2 regions of the Mesorhizobium sp. M0195 genome follow, and region 1 is predicted to be linked to the other one. Evidence: predicted binding sites of a transcription regulator. Region 1 holds the regulator's gene; the other holds the start of a gene.
What was found. Region 1 encodes LexA, which represses DNA repair genes until DNA is damaged. Its sites were predicted from a motif close to TGTTCNNNNTGTGTTCNG; they were not measured.
Positions count from the first base shown of each region.

Region 2: a site for LexA is predicted at 2,183-2,200, ahead of NKJ12_RS02070 (YifB family Mg chelatase-like AAA ATPase). Genes of this name have one in related genera too.

Region 1 is NZ_JAMYSV010000018.1:80,379-85,656, forward strand. Features, by position in the region: gene NKJ12_RS25935 (hormone-sensitive lipase) at 1-814, opposite strand, end outside; gene kynU (kynureninase) at 911-2,158, opposite strand; gene lexA (transcriptional repressor LexA) at 2,609-3,343, shown strand; gene NKJ12_RS25950 (ComEC/Rec2 family competence protein) at 3,337-5,278, opposite strand, start outside.
Region 2 is NZ_JAMYSV010000001.1:409,080-414,357, forward strand. Features, by position in the region: gene NKJ12_RS02055 (glycosyltransferase) at 1-585, shown strand, start outside; gene NKJ12_RS02060 (GtrA family protein) at 594-968, shown strand; gene gshB (glutathione synthase) at 1,189-2,130, shown strand; gene NKJ12_RS02070 (YifB family Mg chelatase-like AAA ATPase) at 2,293-3,825, shown strand; gene NKJ12_RS02075 (malate synthase G) at 4,049-5,278, opposite strand, start outside.

The DNA of each region.
Region 1 (5,278 bases):
TCCGGGTCAGCGGATGGTCTGGATCGGCCAAACCGTCGATGATGTTGAAATGATGCCGGTCGGGCTCGACCACGGAGCTGGTCGCGGCACCCAGGCCGATCCAGATGTTGGCCAGCAACGCGCTCTGGCGCAGGAATTCGGCGCGCTCGCCGCCGCCGGCCCAGCAGGTCAGGCGGGCCTTTTCCATCGGGCGCAGCAGCACCGGACTTTCGGCCTGCGCCTCGGCCTCATCGATCGCCAGCGTCTCGTTCATGCCGGTGCGCATGATCGGGCGCAAATCATGCACCCCCGAGATCGACACCACGTGACGAACGCGCCGGACCACTTCGGGCGCCAGCGGCGTTGTCCTGGTAACCATCCGGCTAACAAGATGGCCGCCGGCCGAGTGCCCGGTCAGCATCAGCGGCCCTGCGACCATCGCCGCCGCCTTGCCTATCGCCGCGCCGACTTCCTTGACGATGCTGCCAATGCGTATCTGCGGACAGAGCGTGTAGGACGGCATGGCAACTGCATAGCCGCGATCAACAGCGCCCGCGGCAAGATGTGACCAGAAACTCTTGTCGAATGCCATCCAGTAGCCGCCATGGACGAACACCACGACCCCCTTCGGCTTGGTGGCCGGCAGGAAAAGATCGAACCGGTTGCGTGGGTTATCGCCATAGGCCAGGTCGAGCCGCGCCCTGCCCTCGGTCGAAAGCGCCTCGCGGAAAACCTGCGCGGGCTCGACCCAGGCCGCCGGCCAGCGATCGCTGCCGGCTATGTTGGCGCCGTTGGCATAGGCGTTGTCCCAATCGGCAATATGACGTTCGAACACCCTGCGCCCTCCCTGGCAATATGGCCTTGCAACCTAGCCGCGAGCATCGCGCGGCGCATCATCGCCAGCCTCACGATTCCAGCTCTCGCATCAATCTCAAGTGACAGCCGCCTTGATGGCGAAGCGCGCATCCTTCCACGCACCGGTGCGCAGGATGTCCTCAAGCACTTCGACGGCCTGCCAGACATCGGCATAGCCGACATAGAGCGGGGTGAAGCCGAAGCGCATGGTCGATGGCGCGCGAAAATCGCCGATCACACCACGTTCGATCAGCGCGCGCATGATCTGGTAGCCATGCTCATGCATGAATGAAATCTGGCTGCCGCGTTTTTCCCCATCGCGCGTGCTTTCGAGCGTGAGGCCGTAAGTGCCGCACTTTGCCTCGACAAGCTCGATGAACAGATCGGCCAGTGCGATGCTCTTCTTGCGCACCGCAGTCATGTCGACATCGTCCCAGATGTCGAGCGCGCCCTTCAGCGTGCGCATCGAAAGGATCGGCTGGGTGCCGCACAGAAACCGGCGGATGCCGGTGCCGGCCGCATAGCCTGGCTCGAAGGCGAAGGGTCGTGCATGGCCCCACCAGCCGGTGAGCGGCTGCTGGATGTCGGAAAGATGCCGCTCAGCCGCATAGATGAAGGCAGGCGCGCCCGGGCCGCCATTCAGATATTTATAGGTGCAGCCAACGGCAAAATCGGCGTTTGCTTTGTCGAGCTCGACTGGCATCGCGCCAGCGGTGTGGCAGAGATCCCAGACGATCATCGCCCCGGCTTCCTGGGCCGTGCGCGTCAGAGCCGGCATGTCGCGCAGTTCGCCCGATTTGTAGTTGACGTGATTGACCAGCACCACGGCGGTGCGATCGTCGATCAGCTCCTCGATGGTCGGCGCGTCGACCCCCGAGAGGCGCAGCAGCGCATCTTTTCGCGTCGAAACCACACCCTCAGCCATGTAGAGGTCTGTCGGAAAACTATCTCCCTCGGCGACGATGGCCTGCCGCTCCGGTCGCATGGCCATGGCCGCGTGCAGCAGCTTGTAGATGTTGACCGACGTCGTGTCGCAGACCACCGTCTGGCCGACCGCGGCACCGATCAGGCGCCCGAGCTGGTCGCCAAGTTCAAGCGGCATGTTGAACCAGCGGGCCGTGTTCCATGCGCGGATGAGATCATGCGACCATTCTTCGGTCGCGGCCTTGCGCAATTCATCGAAGGCGGCACGTGAAGCAGCTCCTAGCGAATTGCCGTCGAGATAGATCACTCCTTGCGGCAACACAAAGCGGTCGCGCATCGCGCGCAGCGGATCCGCGGCATCCATCGCCTTTACGGCCACGAGATCGGGAATTCCCGTCATGATTTGCCTGCTCCCTCAAAAAAATCCAACGCAACGCCGGACACGCATCAACTGTTCTTCCATTACCGGGTAGCGCGTAGCAAGGCTCCACCGGCGAGAAGCAGCCTGACCAGGCGGTGGAAACCTGGAGTTAGCCCGAGGTTGGCGTTTTGAGTTCGTTTCGTTCACGGTGCATTGACCAAACAGCACCAGTCGATACGGGTTCAATTCCGTGCCCTTTGCCGACCGACGGCCGATGCCAGTGCCGCCTTCAAGGAGGCCAGAACGGCGCAAACGAAAGCAGAATCAAGGGGATGAGGCTCGCGGCGGTGAAAATACGGTACGCCGGTAGGGGACGTCGTTTGTTTCCCGAGCCTTAACGCATTCATTAAACTTTAAACAGTTGCGGAACACAACTGGAACAGATAGTGTCTGTTCTGGGTTTGTTTTCTGATTCTGTTGGGGGTCGCTATGCTGACACGCAAACAACACGAACTGCTTATGTTCATCCACGAAAGGTTGAAGGAAAGCGGTATCCCACCTTCCTTCGACGAGATGAAGGAAGCGCTCGACCTGGCTTCCAAATCCGGAATCCACCGACTGATTACGGCGCTGGAGGAGCGCGGCTTCATTCGCCGTTTGCCCAACCGGGCCCGTGCGCTGGAGGTACTACGCCTGCCTGACTCGATCGCCCCCGGCCTCAATGCGGCACGCAAGTTCTCGCCGAGTGTCATCCAGGGCAGTCTTGGGCAAGGTGCCCCTCGGCAGGGCAAGCCCACATCGTCGCGCGTCCCTGCAGCCGGCAATGACGACGATGTCGTCGCCGCCGTTTCGATCCCGGTAATGGGCCGCATCGCCGCTGGTGTGCCGATCGATGCTATCCAGCACCAGACGCATTCGATTTCGGTGCCGCCGGATATGATCATGGGCGGCGAGCATTATGCGCTCGAGGTCAAAGGCGATTCGATGATCGAGGCTGGCATTTTCGACGGCGACACGGTGATCATCCGCAACGCCGATACGGCGAGCCCCGGTGAGATCGTGGTGGCCTTGGTCGACGAGGAGGAAGCGACGCTGAAGCGGTTCCGCCGCAAGGGCGCCTCGATCGCCCTGGAGGCCGCCAATCCGGCCTACGAGACGCGCATCTTCGGACCAGACAGGGTCAAGGTGCAGGGCAAGCTCGTTGGGCTGATCCGCCGCTACTGAGTTGCGCCCTTGGTGCCGGCTTTTGGATTGTCGGCTCTGCGGTATGGCGGCAGGCCGCGCGCCGCGCGTGAAAATTTCCGCTGCACGTGCCAGGGCCGGTATGATTTTTCGACGGCGAAGCGGATTTCGGCGCGTGTTGCCGCTTGTGGATCGAAATAGACGGCCGCACTTCCCGCGCGCGCCAGTTGCCGTTTGGTGACGACGAGGACCAGCCGGTCGTAGTAGCAGGGATTATGGGCGGTGGCGTCGTCGATGACGATCAAGCTGGCGAAGGCGCAGGCTGGCCGTGCGGTATCGCGGTCCTTGGCTTGCGCAATGATCGCGCCGGATGGATGCCTGGCGAGGCAGAGACCGTCCGTGCAAATGAACGGCATGCCCGGCGGTAGGTCGGCCGGATCGGCAATGTCGAATTGCGGATCGTTCTTTCCAGGTGTTTCCGGCGCGACGATAGCCTCTGATGTGAGCGCGCGTTTCCAGTTGTCGATCGTGAACTCATTCGGGCGTGCCCGGTTGACGGCGAGCTCACCGCTGCCGATCGGCAGCGCGACCAGCCGTGCGTCCTCCGAGATCAATACGTCGGGTACGCGCGTCTGCGTTGTCGTTAGCAAGCCGGCGAGCGCAAAAGGAAGTGCCGCGAGCCGCAACCAGGTCGTCGCCATGCTGGCAATGACGAGGGCGATCGTCACCAAAAGGACAGATCTCAGCGAAATCAGTCCGACCGCATCGATCGGCGAGCGCTCGGAGATCCACCCGGACAGGGCGATCATCGCCGTCAGCCCTTTGCCCATCACGTATAGGAAAGGCCCATCCGCGCCGAACGGCATCGCCAGCGCACTGAGGACGGCGAAGGGCATGACGACCAGTGAGACGATGGGCATGATGGCCAGATTGGCGAACAGGCTGAGCGGCGCCACGCGCTGGAAATGCCATATGGCGAAAAGCGCCGTGGCGCTCCCTGCAATGATCGAGGTCATCGCCAGGCCGCCCATGCCCAGCAGGACCTTTCGCGTGGCGAGGCGTAGCGGCGACCGCCGCGGCGGCGGCGTGGTGGCCCTGCCGGCGCGGTAGTCGGACCAGCCGGCATAGGCGCCGACAAGGGCCGCCGTCGCGGCGAAGGACATCTGGAAGCTCGGACCGACCACCTCGTGCGGCGACACCACGATGACCGCGATGGCCGAGATCGCCAGGTTGCGCATGGTGAGCGCGGCCCGGTCGAACAGCACGGCGATAAGCATCACCGCCAGCATGATGAAGCTGCGTTCGGCCGCTACCACAATGCCGGAAAAGACGAGGTAGGCCGCAATCGAAAAAAGCGCGGCGGCTGCGGCATATTTCTTGACCGGCCGTCGCGATGAGAAGTCGGGAAACAGCGCAAAGGCGCCGCGTAGCAGCGCCATGATGGTGCCGGCGACCAACGCCATATGCAGCCCCGAGATGGAGATGATGTGGTAGATGCCTGTACGCCGCATCGCTTCGTTGATCTCCTCGGGAATGCCGGCGCGCACGCCAACGATCAGCGCAGCAGCAATCTCGCCCTCGGCGCCGCCGATGCGGCTGCGGATATGGTCGGCGATGGATTCGCGCGCGTCTTCGATCGCGGAAGAAAGCCGCGCGGCAAGCGGCATGCTGCCCGAAGCCACGACTTTCGGATTGCCGAGAAAGAAGCCGCTGCCGCCGATACCGGCGAAATAGCTGTCGAAGGAGAAATCATAGCTGTCGGGCCGCACCGGGCCGGTCGGCGGCAGCAGCCGCACATAGCCGGTGATCTCGGAACCAGCGGCCAGCTCAGCCGGTATCTTCATCGCCGAAATGCGGACCCGTTCCGGCATGTAGCGCAGCGTCGGCCTGGCGGTTGAGATCACATCGATTGTCAGTCTGATGCGGCCGCTCGCCATGGGCTCGTACGATACGACACGACCCGTCAGCCGCGTCGAG
Region 2 (5,278 bases), on a different contig from region 1:
TACAAGCGGCTGTTCGGCTCCGACTTCACCGATATCTTCTCCGGCTACCGCGCCTTCACTCGGCGCTTCGTGAAGAGCTTTCCCGCGGTTTCCGGCGGCTTCGAGATCGAGACCGAAATGTCGGTGCACGCCTCGCAACTCAAACTGCCGGTCAGTGAGATCGGGCTCGACTATGGCCGACGGCCGGAAGGCTCCTCGTCGAAGCTATCGACCTTTCGCGACGGCGCGAAGATCCTGTGGATGTTCGCCATGCTGATGAAGGAGACGCAGCCGCTGCGTTTCTTCGGCGCTTTTTCGGTGTTCTTCCTGGCATCAAGCCTGTTTCTGATGGCGCCGGTGCTGATCGAGTTCGCCGAAACCGGGCTTGTGCCGCGCATGCCGACGTGGGTACTGTCGGTCGGGCTGCTGCTGCTGTCGATGCTGGCGGCGGTGACCGGGGTAATCCTCGATTCGGTGTCGCGCGGCCGGGCCGAGCAGAAGCGCATCTTCTATCTGTCGATGCCTTCCGGCCGCGTCGAACGTGAACGCGCAAGCGCGCTCGCGACTTTGAAGGCCGGACCGCGCAAGACGTCGCGGGCGGCTTAGATCTCTAAATGGGACGCCTCGCCCGCTTCGTTGTCGCCGGCGGCATCGGCTTCGTCGCCGACGCGGCGGCGCTTTGGCTGGTGCTGACGATAGCGCCGCTCGGACCGTTCGCGGCTCGCATCATCTCGATCGGTTTTGCCCTGTCCGTCACCTGGCTGATCAACCGCCATCTGACCTTCTCGCCTTCCAGCCGCGGCGTCGCGCAAGAGGGCGCACGCTATGGCGGCGTCGGCATTGCCACCAGCCTCGTCAATTATTTCGTCTATTGCGCCATGCTGTTCGCGCTGCCGATGGTGTCGCCGCTCATAGGTCTTGCGGTCGCCTCGCTGGTTGCCATGGCGCTGTCCTTCCTCGGCTATTCCAAGCTGGTCTTCGACCGCTGAAGGCACATCGCATTGGGGTCTGCGCCAAGCGAAGCGTACCCTCATCATGACCTTGGCCGATTGGCAGAGGCCGCCGATTTCCCTATATCGCTGTCGTCGATGCATCGGCCCGAAAAATCGGAATCGATTTTCGGAAAGCACGATGCATGGATTCAAGAATGTTGGAGCGTATTTGCGTCCAGGTGGACGCACGTCGCTTCAAGTGCGCCGGAGAGCACCCATGCCCCTGAAAGTCGCCGTCCAGATGGACCACATCTCCACCGTGTCGATTGCCGGCGATACGTCGTTTGCGCTGTCGCTGGAAGCGCAGCGGCGCGGGCACCAGTTGTTCCACTACACGCCCGACCGGCTGTCGCTGCGCGACGGCAAGGTGTTTGCCCGTATCGAGGCGATGCAGGTCCGCGACGAGAAGGGCAATCATTATTCGCTAGGCGAAGAAGTCCGCACCGACCTGTCGGAGATGGACGTCATCCTTTTGCGGCAGGATCCGCCCTTCGACATGAACTACATCACCACCACGCATATCCTCGAGCGCATCCATCCGAAGACGCTGGTGGTCAACGACCCAGCCTGGGTGCGCAACAGCCCGGAAAAGATCTTCGTCACCGAATTTCCCGACCTGATGCCGGATACGCTGATCACCAAGGATCCGCTCGAGGTCGCCGCCTTCCGCAAGGAGTTCGGCGACATCATCGTCAAGCCGCTCTACGGCAATGGCGGCGCCGGCATCTTCCACCTGCATGAGGCCGACCGCAACCTCGCCTCGCTGCTCGAAATGTTCGGCCAGATGTTCCGCGAACCCTACATCGTGCAGCGCTACCTCAAGGAGGTGCGGGCTGGCGACAAGCGCATCATCCTGATCGACGGCGAGCCTGTCGGCGCCATCAACCGCGTGCCGGCCGAGCACGATTCGCGCTCCAACATGCATGTCGGCGGCCGCGCCGAAAAGACCGAGCTGACGGAACGCGAACGCGAGATCTGCGCCCGCATCGGCCCCTCGCTGAAGGAGCGCGGCTTCATCCTCGTCGGCATCGACGTCATCGGCGACTACATGACCGAGATCAACGTGACCTCACCGACCGGCATACGCGAAGTGCAGCGCTTCGGCGGCGCCGACATCGCCAGCCTGTTCTGGAATGCGGTGGAGGAGAAGCGCAGCTAGCCTCGCTTCGCGAGCGGCCGCGTTGCAAACCATCGCAGCCGTTGCGTTCAGCCGTTCCCCAAATGTTCTTGCCTTCGCCGGAAATCTATGGTTGTCTCTGGTGACGCCGTTCGCGGCATGATCGCAAAGGCTTGGGGCAAAAGCCGCATCCGGGGTGAAGACATGGTGGCGCGGGTTCGCACGGTTGCTTTCCAAGGCATCGAGGCCGTGCCGGTCGACGTGCAGGTGATGATCGCGCCGGGCAAGGTCAACATGCACATCGTCGGGCTGGCCGACAAGGCTGTAGCCGAAAGCCGCGAGCGGGTGCAGGCAGCACTTCATGCATCCGGCCTGTCGATGCCGTCGAAGAAGGTCACCGTCAATCTGGCACCCGCCGACCTGCCGAAGGAAGGCAGCCACTACGATTTGCCGATCGCGCTCGGGCTGATGGCGGCGCTCGGCGCCATTCCGGGCGACATGCTGGCCGGCTATGTCGTGCTTGGTGAATTATCGCTCGACGGCACCATTGCCGCGGTGGCCGGCGCGCTGCCGGCGGCGATCGGCGCCAATGCCGAAGGCAAGGGCCTGATCTGCCCGTTCGCCTGCGGGCCGGAAGCGGCCTGGGCCGGCAAGGATTTCGACATATTGGCGCCGCGCAGCCTGATTGCCATCGCCAATCATTTTCGCGGCACGCAGGTTCTGTCACGGCCGGAAGCCGGCATCCATGCCGCGGCGCGCGACCTGCCCGACCTTGCCGACATCAAGGGCCAGGAGACCGCCAAGCGGGCGCTGGAGGTGGCGGCCGCCGGCGGCCACAATCTTTTGATGGTCGGGCCGCCGGGGTCGGGAAAGTCGATGCTGGCGCAGCGGCTGCCGTCGATCCTGCCGCCGCTGGCGCCCAGGGAATTGCTCGAAGTCTCGATGATCGCCTCGGTGGCCGGCGAGCTCGGGGAAGGAAAGCTCACCGACCGGCGGCCGTTCCGCGCGCCACATCATTCGGCTTCGATGGCGGCGATGGTCGGTGGCGGGTTGCGCGTGCGGCCGGGCGAGGCCTCGCTCGCCCATCACGGCGTGCTGTTCCTCGACGAGTTTCCCGAATTCTCGCCGCAGGCGCTCGATGCGCTGCGCCAGCCGCTGGAGACCGGCGACTGCATGATCGCGCGCGCCAATCATCGCGTCACCTATCCGGCGCGCATCCAGCTGGTCGCGGCGATGAACCCGTGCCGCTGCGGCATGGCCGGCGAGCCGGGCTATCGCTGCCTGCGCGGCGACCGCTGCCGCACCGACTACCAGGCGCGCATTTCCGGCCCGCTGCTCGATCGCATCGATCTCAGGATCGAGGTGCCGGCGGTCTCGGCCAGCGATCTGATCCGGCCGGACCGGGCGGAGAAGAGCGCAGCTGTGGCACTACGCGTCGCCCGCGCCCGTACGATCCAGCGTGAGCGTTTCGAACGGCTCGGCGCGACCTCCGCCACCACCAACGCGCATTGCTCGCCGTCGGTCATCGAGGAGATCGCCATGCCGGATGCCGCCGGCCTGTCGCTGCTGAGGGATGCCAGCGAAAAGCTCGGCTTTTCCGCACGAGCCTACCACCGCGTCTTGAAGGTGGCGCGGACACTGGCCGATCTTGAGGCCAGCGAGACGGTCGGCCGCATCCATCTGGCCGAGGCGATTTCCTACCGCATGAGTTCGGAGCGGATGGCACAAGCGGCGTGAGGGACGCTCCCCTCCCCCTTGAGGGGAGGGTGGCCGCGAAGCGGCCGGGTGGGGTCAGTGGTGGGACCCTCGGCCTTGCTGTATTTCGAAACCGATCCGCGTGCGGAGCGTTGCCGTGCTCTTCCCGAGGCGCATCGTCAGAATGGGCGTCAGCGCACTGCACCCAGGACCCCTCCCGGCCCTTCGGGCCACCCTCCCCTTGAGGGGAGGGGGACGCTGGCGACTATCGCTCCTGCCCTTTCGCCTTCAATTCCAACCTCCGCGCGTGCAGCACTGGCTCGGTGTAGCCGTTGGGCTGGACGCGGCCTTTGAAGACGAGATCGCAGGCGGCGAGGAAGGCGATGGACTTGTCGAATTCCGGTGCCATCGGCCGGTAGAGCGGATCGCCTTCATTCTGGCGGTCGACGATAGCCGCCATGCGCTTCATCGTCTCCATGACCTGCTCGGGCGTGCAGACGCGGTGATGCAGCCAGTTGGCGATGTGCTGAGAGGAGATGCGCAGCGTGGCGCGGTCCTCCATCAGGCCGACGTCGTTTATATCTGGTACTTTCGAACAGCCGACGCCCTGGTCGATCCAGCGCACGACATAGCCCAGAATCCCCTGCGCGTTGTTGTCGAGCTCCTTCTGGATGTCTTCCTGAGACCAGTTCGGCAGCCTTGCCACCGGTACCGACAGGATGTCGTCGAGCCTGGCCTTGGGCCGGCTCTTCAGAGCCTGCTGCACGGCGTGGACGTCGACCTTGTGGTAGTGCGTGGCATGCAGGGTTGCTGCCGTCGGCGACGGCACCCAGGCGGTGTTGGCGCCGGCCTTGGGGTGCGCGATTTTCTCGGCCAGCATTGCCGCCATCAGGTCGGGCATCGCCCACATGCCCTTGCCGATCTGGGCGCGGCCGGCCAGCCCGCATTCGAGGCCGGTATCGACGTTCCAGGCTTCGTAGGCGGCAATCCAGGCGGCCTGTTTCATGTCGCCCTTGCGGATCATCGGGCCGGCTTCCATCGAGGTGTGGATCTCATCGCCGGTGCGGTCGAGAAAGCCGGTGTTGATGAAGACGACGCGATCTTTCGCGGCGCGGATCGCCTCCTTGAGGTTGACGGTGGTGCGCCGCTCTTCGTCCATGATGCCCATCTTGATGGTGTTTTTCGCCATGCCGAGCAGCGCTTCGACGCGGTCGAAAATCTCGACCGCGAAGGCAACTTCGTCGGGCCCGTGCATCTTGGGCTTTACGATATACATTGAGCCGGCGCGAGAATTGGCGCGCCGCCCCTTCGGGCCGATGTCGTGCAGCGCGATCAGCACCGTCAGCGCCGCATCCATGATGCCTTCCGGCACCTCGTTGCCTTCGCGGTCTAATATCGCCGGATTGGTCATGAGGTGGCCGACATTCCTGACCAGCATCAGCGAGCGGCCGGACAAGGTCAGCGTGCCGCCATCCGGCGCGGTATAGGTGCGGTC